2 linked regions of the Methylocaldum szegediense genome follow. The protein of the gene in region 1 binds, or shares a complex with, the protein of each later gene. Links are inferred from orthologs where the notes say so. Each region holds a gene or a part of one and is shown on either strand. Other genes may lie near its edges.

What was found.
Region 2: the proteins of ccmB (region 1) and ccmE are in contact, whole or in part, in a solved structure (PDB 8CE8), measured with the Escherichia coli proteins. The link is inferred for Methylocaldum szegediense from one-to-one orthologs.

The regions. Positions count from the first base shown.
Region 1 is NZ_OX458333.1:3,290,205-3,296,436, reverse strand. What follows is about bases 1,707-4,672. They hold ccmB (heme exporter protein CcmB), read right to left. Parts: upstream 3,541-4,672; coding sequence 2,872-3,540; downstream 1,707-2,871. Other genes in these bases: QEN43_RS14160 (PilZ domain-containing protein), read right to left, coding at 4,244-4,546; ccmA (cytochrome c biogenesis heme-transporting ATPase CcmA), read right to left, coding at 3,545-4,174; QEN43_RS14175 (heme ABC transporter permease), read right to left, coding at 2,120-2,866; QEN43_RS14180 (Lpp/OprI family alanine-zipper lipoprotein), read left to right, coding at 1,707-1,925. Outside these bases: QEN43_RS14185 (alpha-D-glucose phosphate-specific phosphoglucomutase), read right to left, coding at 1-845; more of QEN43_RS14180, read left to right, coding at 1,647-1,706; hydroxylamine oxidation protein HaoB, read right to left, coding at 4,768-5,787; QEN43_RS14150 (multiheme c-type cytochrome), read right to left, coding at 5,795-6,232. UniProt on the Escherichia coli protein: Required for the export of heme to the periplasm for the biogenesis of c-type cytochromes.
Region 2 is NZ_OX458333.1:4,266,720-4,272,922, forward strand. What follows is about bases 1,719-4,655. They hold ccmE (cytochrome c maturation protein CcmE), read right to left. Parts: upstream 3,447-4,655; coding sequence 2,991-3,446; downstream 1,719-2,990. Other genes in these bases: QEN43_RS18600 (heme lyase CcmF/NrfE family subunit), read right to left, coding at 1,719-2,994; ccmD (heme exporter protein CcmD), read right to left, coding at 3,443-3,613; QEN43_RS18615 (class I SAM-dependent methyltransferase), read right to left, coding at 4,012-4,655. Outside these bases: QEN43_RS18590 (cytochrome c-type biogenesis protein), read right to left, coding at 1-220; QEN43_RS18595 (DsbE family thiol:disulfide interchange protein), read right to left, coding at 217-747; more of QEN43_RS18600, read right to left, coding at 1,018-1,718; more of QEN43_RS18615, read right to left, coding at 4,656-4,851; QEN43_RS18620 (class I SAM-dependent methyltransferase), read left to right, coding at 5,338-6,203. UniProt on the Escherichia coli protein: Heme chaperone required for the biogenesis of c-type cytochromes. Transiently binds heme delivered by CcmC and transfers the heme to apo-cytochromes in a process facilitated by CcmF and CcmH.

The sequences.
Region 1 (6,232 bases):
TCACCGTCGCCGTCGGACGCTGCACCCAGCGTTGGCGCTCGGGCCCCGAACATGCGGTTCGCCAACTCCGAAGCGTGAGTCAAATTCGGATCGGGATGACCACCGCCAAAGTCTTCCAACGGAACGCCATTAACCACGGATCCGATTGGAGCGCCCAGCCTTTCTTCCAGGATTCGTATCGCATATGGCCCGGTAACGGCATGCATCGCATCGTAACTTAGCGTTATCGCTCCCGACTTCAACGCGGATTCGATCAAGTTGAAATCGAACAGGTGCTCCATCAGCTGGGCGTAATCGCTCACGGGATCGATGATCTGAATGGCCATTTCACCAAGCCGGGTTTCACCGATCGTGTCGATGTCGACATCCTCAGCCAGCGCAATCTTGTATTGATCGATGACGCGACTGCGGGCGTAAACTGCGTCGGTGAAGTTCTCGGGCGCGGGTCCACCGTTGGTGACATTGTATTTGATCCCGAAATCCTGATCGGGTCCTCCGGGATTATGACTGGCCGAAAGAACGAACCCGCCATGCGCTTTGTACTTACGAATCACACAGGATGCCGCAGGCGTCGACATCAACCCGCCTTGGCCGATCAGCAGCCGGCCGACGCCGTTGGCGGCCGACATCTTGATGATCGTTTGGATCGCCTGCCGATTGAGATAGCGCCCATCGCCCCCCACTACGAGCGTCTTGCCGGCCACGTCCCCCAAGGTATCGAAAACCGACTGAACGAAATTCTCGAGATAGTTCTCTTGTAAGAAAACTTTCACTTTCTTGCGCAATCCCGAGGTTCCGGGCTTTTGATCGGAATAGGGCGTCGTCTTTCGGGTTTCGATCTGCATAGCTGAAATATTGTAAGGTGGCTGAAATCGTCTATTTATTCTACTCAGTCATTTTCTCAGGCGAGAACCTTTTTAAGTTTTTACGAAAGAAGATTCAGAATTTGGGGGACAACACGTGAAATTTCGGTCTGTCCTCGGCCTTCTTTCGGCGTTGATAGTGATTTGAGAGCCGAAAGCAGCGTAAAAGCGCGGAAAAACGTATGGCTGTTGATCGAAAACCGTACCGCGCCTTCTGAAATTAACGGAAGGTGATCGCAACTTGGATGTTTTCTATAGATAGATAGCGATAGGTCTCCAAGACTCGAGCCTAAGCAAAGAGCGAGGAGATTACAAAACTCCGCTGGATGAATATCGTATCGGCTAGAACACCGAGAACGACCGATACCAAACGTTCTTGCGTTTTACTTACCCGAATAGGAAAACTTGGAACGCGCTTTTGCATCTTAAGGCGTATTAGGGCTGAACACCTATCGCACTATTATTACATGCTAGTCTCGATGGGTACGTTCCGCCTCAAAACGCGGTACTTGGGAGACATATCGGAATTCGCGACTTGGTGCTAGCCAAGCACTGGATTCTTCAGTTCTCCGGCTAGGCTCAGGGATGTTTTGCCATGGCAAATGAGCAAATCAAAAGGTTCGCCTGAGTAAGGAAAGGTACGCTAGTGGTAATTCGCTAATTTGTGCCAAAATAATACTGGAAAGATCGTCCGTTCCGGGTAAACTTAGACGTGTTACCCGTTTGTTTTTCGGGACGGAAGATCTCGCCAAGCATTTCAGTCAATAAAAAAGGAAAGAAACGATGATGAAAGCAACCAAATTGGGCGTACTACTGTTGTCGGCTGGCTTGACCGTAGGCTGTGCCAGCAAATCCGATCTCAACAACCTTCAGACTCAGGTCGACGGCTTGAAAGCGGAAGTTGCTTCGGTGAAGAGCACCGCCGATGAAGCGCTGTCTGCTGCTCAGGCCGCTGAATCGAAAGCTGCCAGCGCAGAATCCGCCGCTCGCCGAGCCGCTGCTTCTGCCGAGGAAGTGAACAGCAAATTGGATCGCATGTTCAGAAAGTCGATGATGAAGTAATTTCGCGCCTCTCAAGGTCGCGAACAGTTTTCGAAACCCTGGTCGATGTGAATCGGCCGGGGTTTTTTATACGTCTAGGACCCTGTCCCTAGAGTAGTTCCAGCTTAGGCTAACTGCGTTCCGTTAGAACGCGTGCACGGATTTGGTTGGGGCCGTTCAGGCCGACCCGGTCCGCTTTTCGTATTGAAAACGCTCTAATCGGCTGCGGACTCCGAGAACGCCTCCTGTACCCAAGCGCTGCGCCTCTCACGATCAAGCACTTCGGCTCGGGCACGAATCAAAAGAACCGTGAAGTAATAGAGCTGAAAAGCTGCAGCCATAAGCAGCAGCGGCAGTAGCATGCTCAAATGGATGGAGGGCTTGTCGAATTTCGTCACGGTAGGCCCCTGATGAAGGGTACTCCACCACTCCACCGAGTAATGGATGATCGGGACGTTTACAACACCGACCAAGATCAAGACGCTTCCGGCCCGGGCAGCCACGCGCTTATCCTCGATGGCGGAGACCAAGGCAATGTAGCCCAGGTAAAGAAAAAGTAAAATGAGTTCCGACGTCAACCGCGCGTCCCATACCCACCACGCCCCCCACATGGGCTTGCCCCAAAGCGAGCCCGTCGCCAATGCGAGAAATGTAAAGGATGCGCCTAGAGCAGCGGAACTGGTCGCCATCACGTCGGCCAACTTGATGTTCCAAATCAAGTAAATAGCACTCAGAACGGCCATAAACACATAAACAAAAAGTGACATCCATGCACTCGGCACGTGCACGAACATGATTCGATAGCTTTCTCCTTGTTGGTAATCCGGCGGAGCGACGAATAAGCCGAGATATAGGCCGACTAAGAACAATAAACCCGTAATCACGCCTAACCAGGCGATCAAATGGCCGGCAATAAGATAAAAATGTTTCGGCGACGCAAGTTTATGGAAAAACGTCCACATAAGTATCAACTCAAGCTAATTCGCAACGCGGCAGCTGTCGCTAAAGGAACCAAGGTAAGCGCCAGCACCAGCATGGCGGCCAGAAAATATAATTGACCAGTGACTGATAATCCCGCCGCCGCGGCCGAAACCGCGTTGGTCGCAAAAATGAGAACGGGAATGTACAAGGGCAAAACAAGCAAGGTCAGCAGTATACCTCCACGCCTAAGACCTACGGTTAACGCCACACCGATGGAGCCGATCAGGCTCAAGAGGGGCGTTCCGATCAGAAGCGTCAATTCGAGTACGGTCACGGAGGCTGAAGGCATGGAAAGGAACATGGCCAACAGCGGGGCCAACAGCAACATCGGCAGTCCGCTCACCAGCCAATGCGCCAGAACTTTCGCGAGGACCAAGAGCGAAAGAGGGTACGGACTCAAAGCCAACTGTTCCAGCGAACCATCGTCGAAATCGGAGCGGAACATGTTTTCCAGGGAATACAGTGCAGCCAGCAGTGCCGCGATCCATATCACTCCCGGAGCGATCTGGCGAAGCAGCACTTTGTCCGGACTGACGCCGAGCGGAAACAGCGTCACAACAATTAGGAAAAATAGCAGGGGATTGACAAGCTCGCCGCGGTGACGGAAGGCTAGCAACAGATCTCGCTTAAACAGCGCAAAAAAAGGCCCGATCATTTGATCACGTCAATGCCAGCTTGATAAGTCCACCATCCAGGCGTACGGTTTGGTGAGATGTGAGAATCGCCAAGCCGCCACGGTTCAAATGTGATCTCAGCATCGCCTCTACCAAGGTAACGCCGCTTGAATCTAGTGCCGTAAAAGGTTCGTCGAGAATCCAAAGAACGGCGGACGACAAAATCAGTCGTGCTAAAGTAATACGCTGCCGCTGTCCTGCCGAAAGCGCCCGGGCGGGCGTCGTTTCTCGCCCCTCGAGACCTACAGTCTGAAGGGCTTCCTCCAAGCTTGCACGCGAAAAAGACAAACCATTGAGGGCAAGCGAGAGACGTAGATTTTCCTCGACGGAAAGATCCGCTTTTAACCCCAACTGGTGTCCCAAATAAGCGGTTTCGGAAAAATAGGTAGAGCGCCGCCGGGCTATGTTCTCGCCACGCCACAACACTTCTCCTTCGTTGGGTGGAGTGAGGCCGGCGAGTATCCGCAGCAAACTAGTCTTACCGCTGCCGTTGGGCCCCTCAATTTGAAGAACCTGCCCGGCTCTGACGCAAAAGTTGAGGTCAGTGAACAAAAGGCTATCGGAGCGCACGCACTCCAATCTCCGCGCTTGAAGCGTGGGCTCTGGATGATTCATCAATTAGTCGGGAAAGCTGTCTTGAATGCTCTATTACGTTACCAAGCGGCATTAAAACCGATACGGCCATTACCGAGCAGCGTGAGACACGACTTGGACGGCGCTGGTTTCGTCATCATCCAGAAAGCGCAGCCCTGCACCCTCGGTCGTCAGCCTGACCACAACTGCACGAAGAACGGGTGCGTCCGCGATCTCACAAACTTGGACTTTCACTTCATCTCCGACAGCAAATTGAGGGCAGCCATCCGTATGAACAAACAACCCGCCGTCCGAGATGTCAGCTGTAGTCAGTTCGATTGTACCGAGAGAATCGTGCATTATCGACACGCTCGCGTTGATCGCGGTACGCAAATATTTGCGTTTGTCGACCATCCCTTTCCAACTCGGCCATAACATTGCCGCTAATTATCGCAGAACATTGGAAGTGCGCTAAAAGCCCTTCGACTCGGCTCATGACACGCCATTCGACAGACCCAGGGTCAACGCCCTGCCGACACAGACTCTCAATCGCGACTCTCTCTTTTAGGGTGACTGCCAAACCGGGTGTGCCCTATGGAACACAACAGTCTACCGCAAGGCAATCGTCTATTCAGTTACTGTGTAACCCACTTGAAGATACTGAGATAAGCGCCCTGCTCCGACTGGTAGACCAGTTGCAATTGAGGAGGGGTGTGGCCTATGGAACCGACGAAAGGTAACAGTCGAGCCAAAAGCGTTTTTTCGCCTTCTTCCGCGGTGATGCGCCAAGCACGAATACCGCCGCCCGGAAGCGGATGAATCAGATAATTGCCGCTCCCCTTTTCCCCTGCCCAACGTTTTACCGCCGCAATCTGTGCGTGGATATTCGATTCGGCCGGAAAGAATCGTGCCTCGAAAGGAAGAGTGACACCGCTCAGGGACTCGACCTCCGAAAGTCTAGCCAGATCGTCCAAACAAACGACCCAGAAAACCGGCCTATCTTTCGGCAAACGTTCCGAAAGTTCGGCAAGCGCCTGATCGGCATCCATGGTCAGCCAGCGCGCTAGCTGACGCAGCGGCTGCTCGTCTTCCGCAAAGCCGCCGGCAATTTCGCCCCAAAAATCCCTTGCACGCGGTTCGGAGAACGCATCCGCTACGGGCTGCATCGCCCAAACGTCGCGGCCGGTCAAAAAGTGGATTCGCTGAGCGTTATCCCACCAAGACACGAACAAAGCGTTCTCGTCCGTGTGTCGACGAACCGCTTTCGCCGCGCTCATCCAGAGATCATGACGCACACGATTTCCGTCACCGACGCCAGGCAACGCGGATGAACCTTGCTCGGTCGGCGGAAAAATAAGAGCACGCCGCAATTCACCACTTTTGTCGCGGTAACTTACGGCGTGCAAAGAGACCTTCGCTTGATCTCCCCGACTAATCTCATATTCCCCTAGACTCTCGGGCTGAAATTGCCCTTCCAGCGTGGGGAAGCCCGGATCGCCGGGTTTCATCTCCTTAATCTTCTGGAACCGCAATTCCTCGGAAAAGAAGTGCGGCAATCCGAAAAAGAAGATGGCTATCCCGACGAGCAGCAACCCAAGGCCTAGAAACAGTCTCGGTTTGCTGCTGCGTCGGGTATCCTCGCCAAGGCGCGTCATGCCGCTCCTAGCGCTTGCGGGAACGGATCACCACGATACCGGCGGCGACTAGGAGCGAACCAAGTACATACCGACTGGTGGCGGCATCCTTAAACTCGCGCAAGGCCGCCCGGGTCGTCGATTCGCCGTTTTGCGCGGTTTTCCCGGCCGCTTCCCGAAGCTTGGTGTTCTCGTCCATGATAATGGCGTAATCACGCATCAACTCCGACCAACCTTCAGTGTAGGTGAAACCGCCCGGGTTGACGTGGAACAGTCCTTTGTAGAGCTTGATCAGGTCATGCTCCCACATATCGGCGTAAACGCGCTCCACGTGAGACGGGTTGTTCCCTTTGGCCCAGAACAGTTGGAAAAATCCACCCGCGGCATCTTTTTCCGGATTCGGCGGTGCCGGGCGATTAGTCTTCTGTCCGGGCAATAGGCCGTCGTTATATAAAGCCTCGACGAC
Region 2 (6,203 bases), 980 kb from region 1 along the record:
TCTTGCCACTTTGGATGATGGCGTAGACCTCGTCCCGCAGGTCCTTTGCAAGATCAGCATCGGAATCGGCCAGGGATTGGTTCTGGCAGACCAGGCAGCGAAGCTCTTGGATCAGATTTTCGTAGCGCTGTCGCTTGGCCGGATCGTCGAACTCGCGGATCTCGATGGCTTGAGCGGTGAGGGGAAGAATCAGAAAGAACGGCAGTAACCGGTGCATCATGAAGATTTGTTTTGCAATTGGCGGATCAATGGCAACAATTTCTTTTCGAGGATTTCCGGCGTCACAGGCCCGGTCTGCTTATGGCGGATGATGCCATCGCGATCGATGACGAAGGTTTCGGGTACGCCGTATACGCCCCAATCGATCCCGGTCTTGCCTTCGGGATCGAAAGCGCTCGCGGTATAGGGATCGCCGAGGCGCTGCAGCCAAGCGAGGGCATTGTCCCGCTCGTCCTTGTAGTTGAGGCCGTAAATGGGGACGATGTTTTGCTCTGCGAGCTGCAGCAGTACCGGGTGCTCTTCCCGGCAGGACGTGCACCAGGATGCCCAGACATTCACCAGGCTCACCTCGCCCTTGAGATCGTCAGTACTCAGGGTTTTGTTAGCATCCGCTACCTGGGGTAGGTTGAACGTGGGCGCGGGTTTGCCGATGAACGGCGAGGGCACTTCTCTGGGGTTCAATGTTAGACCGATACCCAGAAAGATCACCATGACGGCGAACACGACCAAGGGAATGAGATAGCGCATGATGAATTAAAGATTCGGTTGTGAAAGAAGCGCACCAAAAACAAAGAAATTTAGCTCAGGATAACGCGGTAACATAGGTCGCCAAGCTTTTACCGACAGCCAGCCGGGATTAGGCTCCGGCATTCCAATCGCAAACGGTGCCTCCGGGAGCGCCGGCCAGACCTTTTGCAGGACGACCGTTTACGACTGGGGTCGGATTTCGGAGCTACGGTCTTATTCCAACCTATTATGGATAGAGTCCGCATGCTCGACCCTGAGTGATCTTTACTGTTACGCCAGCTTGCTTTCGGCGGACTCGTTCCAGGCTTCCGCCTGCCGGGTCGCCAAACGGTAACGCCGATCCGCGGCGGAAAAAAGGCCGCCAGCGATCATCAACAAACCGCCCAGCCAAATCCAGCGGATGAACGGCTTGTAATAGAGCCGCACGCTCCAGGCGCCACCATCCATCCGCTCGCCCAGCGCCACATAGAGATCACGGGTGAGGCCGGGATCGATCGCCGCTTCGGTCATGACGTTTCGCTGCACCAGGTAAACGCGCTTTTGCGGCCGGAGTTCGGCGACTTCCCGCTCGCCGCGTTGCACCCGGAATTCGCCTTGTTGGGCGACGAAATTGGGGCCTTGTACCTCGGTCACGCCTTTGAACGTGAACGTGTAATCGCCCAGGGTCGAAGACTCGCCCGGTGCGAGCCGCACGATCTCTTCCTGGCTGTAGCGCTCGGACAGGACGACGCCGGTGAGAAACACCGCGATGCCGATATGCGCTAGGGTCATGCCGTAAAAGCTCCGGGATTGAGCTTTGAGACCCTGAAGCGGGGATTCACGCAGACGGACCCGATTCCAAACACTCAACAGCGCACTAGCGGCTAGCCAGAACGCCGTGCTGAGTCCCGCCATAGTCTTGATGTCCATAGGGTCCCAAAATACCGCGGTCGACACCACGCCGAGCACCAGGCTTGCAAGAAATACAAAACGTGCGCGCCGCGCGATCTTGCCGAGGTCGGCCTCACGCCAGGCGAACATCGGCGCGATGCCAGCCAAAAGAAAGATGGGTGTCATCAAAGGGCCGAACACACTCGCGAAATACGGCGAACCGACCGAAATCTTGCCGAGTTGCAAGGCATCGAGGACCAGAGGATAAAGCGTTCCGAGCAGAATGCTGGCGGCGGCCGTGATCAACAGGACGTTGTTCAGCAGTAAGAGGTTCTCTTTCGACACGAAGCCGTAGCGGACCTGGTCCTTGACCATAGGCGCCCGGATTGCGTACAGCAGCAACGAGCTTCCGACGACGATAGCCAGGAAGATCAGAATGAACAGCCCACGCGCCGGGTCCGAGGCGAAGGCGTGGACCGAGGTCAGGACGCCAGAACGAACCAGGAAAGTTCCCAACAGACTCAGCGAAAAGGCGAAGATGGCGAGTAGTACGGTCCAGGCCTTGAAGGCGCCGCGCTTTTCAGTGACCGCCAGCGAATGGAGCAAGGCGGTCGCGACCAGCCAAGGCATGAAGGAGGCGTTTTCCACGGGGTCCCAGAACCACCAGCCGCCCCAGCCGAGTTCGTAATAAGCCCACCAGGAGCCGAGCACGATGCCGAGGGTCAGGAACACCCAGGCGATCAGGGTCCAGGGTCGCGACCAGCGAGCCCAGGCCGAGTCCAGCGAGCCGCCGAGCAGGGCGGCGATGGCGAAGCTGAATGCGACCGAAAGCCCGACATAGCCCATGTACAGCATGGGCGGATGAACCGTCATGCCGATGTCCTGGAGCAGGGGATTGAGGTCGTTGCCGTCGGCGGGCGGCGGAAAGTGGCGCTCGAAGGGATTCGAGGTCAGCAGGATGAACAACAGAATGCCGACACTGACGAGACCCATGATGCCCAAGACGCGCGCCAGGAATTCCTCAGACAGACTGCGGCTAAAGATCGTCACCATCACTGTCCACAGCCCCATGATCAAGGCCCAGAGCAACATCGAGCCTTCGTGGGCGCCCCAGGCGGCAGAAATACGGTAATAAAGGGGCAGGGCGGTATTGGAATTCCGCGCCACATAGAGCACGGAAAAATCGTGATTCACGAAGCTCGCGATCAGGCAGGCAAACGCCACGGCTAGGAAGAAGAACTGGGCACGCCCAGCGGCCCGCCCCACCGCCATCCAGACCGGCACGCCCTGCGCCGCGCCGAGCAGTGGAAACACCGACTGCAACAGCGCCATGAACAGCGCCATGATCAAGGCGATATGCCCCAATTCCGCGATCATTTCTGAAAATCCTTATAGTTGAGGGACATCTGTCCGCTTTGCTTCAGCGAGTCGGCAACCTCGGGCGGCATGTAATTCTCGTCGTGTTTGGCGAGCACTTGGCTGGCCTCGAACACGCCATCCGCGTTGATCTGCCCGACCGAGATGATGCCCTGACCTTCGCGAAACAAATCGGGCAGGATGCCCGTGTAGAGGATAGGAACCGCGGCGTTTCCGTCGGTAACCGAGAAGCGTACCGTCAAGCTATCGGGTTCGCGCTGCACACTGCCCTCAACCACCAGTCCGCCGACCCGGAAGGGGTAACCCTTGGGCGCTTCGCCCGCGGCGACTTGCGAAGGGGTATAAAAGTACAACAAGTTCTTTTGGAATGCGGTAAGTGCGAGAAACGTCGCTAAGCTGACGCCAACCAGAATCAGCCCGACCACGATCATGCGGCGGCGGCGTGGGGTCATGACCGTTTGCCCTCCTGCCTTATCCGACGCACGACGCTTTTAGTCACTTCGGATTTTCGGCGTATCGCCCAAAAGAGATTGAGGCCCAAAACAACAAACATCAAACCGTAGGACGTCCACACATAAAAGCCGTAGCCGCCCATGGAAAAAAACTGTTGCCAATTCATGGAATCGATTGAAGCTTGTTAACGATTAACCCGGTATTAAACCATATCGAGCCGATAATAATTGCTTGAGTGAACATAAGTCCCGAAAAACGGACAGGTTTGGATGGTTTTCAAGAAAATTTGATCGCTCGATCGGACCGTTTTGAGCCTGAACAGTTCCTCGGGGACGCCAAGGATATCCCTTTCGACATAAAACGACGGCAAATTCTAGGGTGAGTCAGGTGTGCACCGCTATAAGCCATTATATCCTCGCGACTTTCCGCGCGCCGTGACTCTCCGTTTCTGCCGTTTCGCCCAGACGTAAAGGCGCGCATAACTACCGGCAAACATGTCGGCACTGTGGGATGCGAGCATATACCATCCTGCGGCGGAACCTGGTGCATTGTTCGAATAAGTCCTCAGCTGGGCTTCTCTAAGGCCAACACTAGATAGCGCAGCAGTCCCAATCGGCTGGCCCATTCTGCGAACAGGGTTTCGATGATCGCCGACACCGTTGTCGTCGACAGGTCCTTGGCTAGCTTGCGCACGAAATCATAAGTAGGCAGGGTGTTGGATGTGATATCCCGTTCATGGCGGATGACGAATCCCGTTTCCGCAGCCAGGTGGCGATAGTCCTTCAGGGTACTGTGAAACTTGCAGCGCCCGTAGAATCCGGCCGAAGCCGGCCAGCGGGAAGCGAAGGTCATGGCGGGCCGCAGCAACGGCTTCGGGACAAAGTCTGATAAAGCCAACCGCCCGCCGGGTTTCAGCACCCGGTACGCCTCTTCGAAGAAGCTTCTCCGGCTCGGGAAATGAAAAATGCATTCAACCGCCAGAACCGTGTCGAAACTGCAGTTGGCGAAGGGTAGGGCGCAGGCGTCGGCTTGAACCCAGTTAAGGACGTTCCCGATCTCTGCAGAAACCTGTTCACGCGCGCGCCGCAACTGGCGTCGATCGATGTTCAGGCCGATCAATTCGGCGTTTCGTAATCGGCCGTTTAGGCTCGCGACCGTGCCGCCGAAGCCGCAGCCAGCATCCAATATCCGCTGGCCATCCTGGGCTTCCGCCGCCGTATAGACCATTTCGGCAAGCCGCTCGGCCGCCAGCGCGAAATCTTCGGCCGATCCGTCGGCCTGCCTAGGGTCGGGCCAATAACCCCAATGCACGTGACGCCCGAAAGCCCGTTCCACATTGGGATCGCCTCGATCCAGGAGATTCAGAAGGGCATCGAAATAAGGCAGTTTGACCGGGCTGGACATGAGGTGTCGTGGAAGTGAGAACGGGCCATATGCCGATATACTAGCAATCGGATAGATAAAAATGAAAAATTGCCGCCCGACGGCCGAATAGACCGAAATAACAAAGCGCCGCTGGCATGCTTGCCTTCAGAAAGGGTGGGTTTCCGAGACAGCGTTCTCGCTCTGGCGCTCAGGAATGAGTGCACGGGCGGAAAGCCTTTCCGGCACGACATACCGAAATCGAAGGGGCCCCATTCTGACTGACCACCGCGCGCAGGCTCGGATAAGCTACGCGTCCCGGGTGGATGGCGATTATTGTTAACCCGGCCTGTAAATATGGGCCGGGTTAATCCGGGGCAGGGATGTCCCGGCGCGGCAACAAGCCGCGTGAGCCCAGGCCGGGCGTGTACTGGGCTGGGTGGCGGCCCGTAAATACTACGAGGGCATTTACGGGCTGATTAATAAATAAAAAAACGCTTCGTCCTGACATCTCCGTCTCTCATAGCCATGAATCCCCAAGCTTCCGCCTTGGATAAATTTCTCGATCAGTACCCTATTGAAAACGAAGACGGCATTTTGATTTTTCGCGCCGTGCCTGGCGATTATCTTCGGCGGCTGCGCGGACGACCGGTGTTTTGCCAACAGACCTTTAAGCCGGAAGCAGACGCCTTGGTCGGGCTGGGTGCCGAAGCCGTCACCGAGACCGATACTCAGTGCAGTCTTGCCATCGTTTTCGCGACCAAGCACAAGGAAGAAACCCTTTACCACATTGCACAAGCGGTCTCACGGTTGCACGAGGGCGGTAGACTGGTCGTTACCGCCGCCAACGACCTCGGCGCGACTTCGCTGGAAAAACGTTGCGCGGAGCTGATCGGCAGGATTCAGTCATTCAGCAAGCACAAATGTCGGGTATTTTGGGGGAAAAAAGAGTCCGCCCGACTCGATCGGGTATTAATGGCGTCCTGGCTTCGGGCAGGCGAACTCCAGCCGATACCGGGAACAGATTTGTTGAGCCGGCCCGGCGTGTTTAGTTGGAATCGCATCGATCCCGGTTCGCGCTTGCTTGTCGAATGTCTTCCGGACGATCTCGCGGGATGCGGTGCCGACCTCGGAGCGGGTTACGGCTATTTGAGCCGCATGCTGCTCTCCCGTTCCGCCGCTATCACCGGGCTGCACTTGTTCGAAGCTGAGCATAAGGCACTAGAAGCAGCACGACGCAACCTTGCCGTATTCGCCCCCTTGACGTCCTTACATTTTCATTGGCACGACGTTACCGCGGGGTTGCCCGTCGATCAGTTTGATTTCGTCATCATGAATCCGCCGTTTCACACTGGGCGGGAGGCCGATCCCGGCTTGGGCCGAGCGTTTATTCG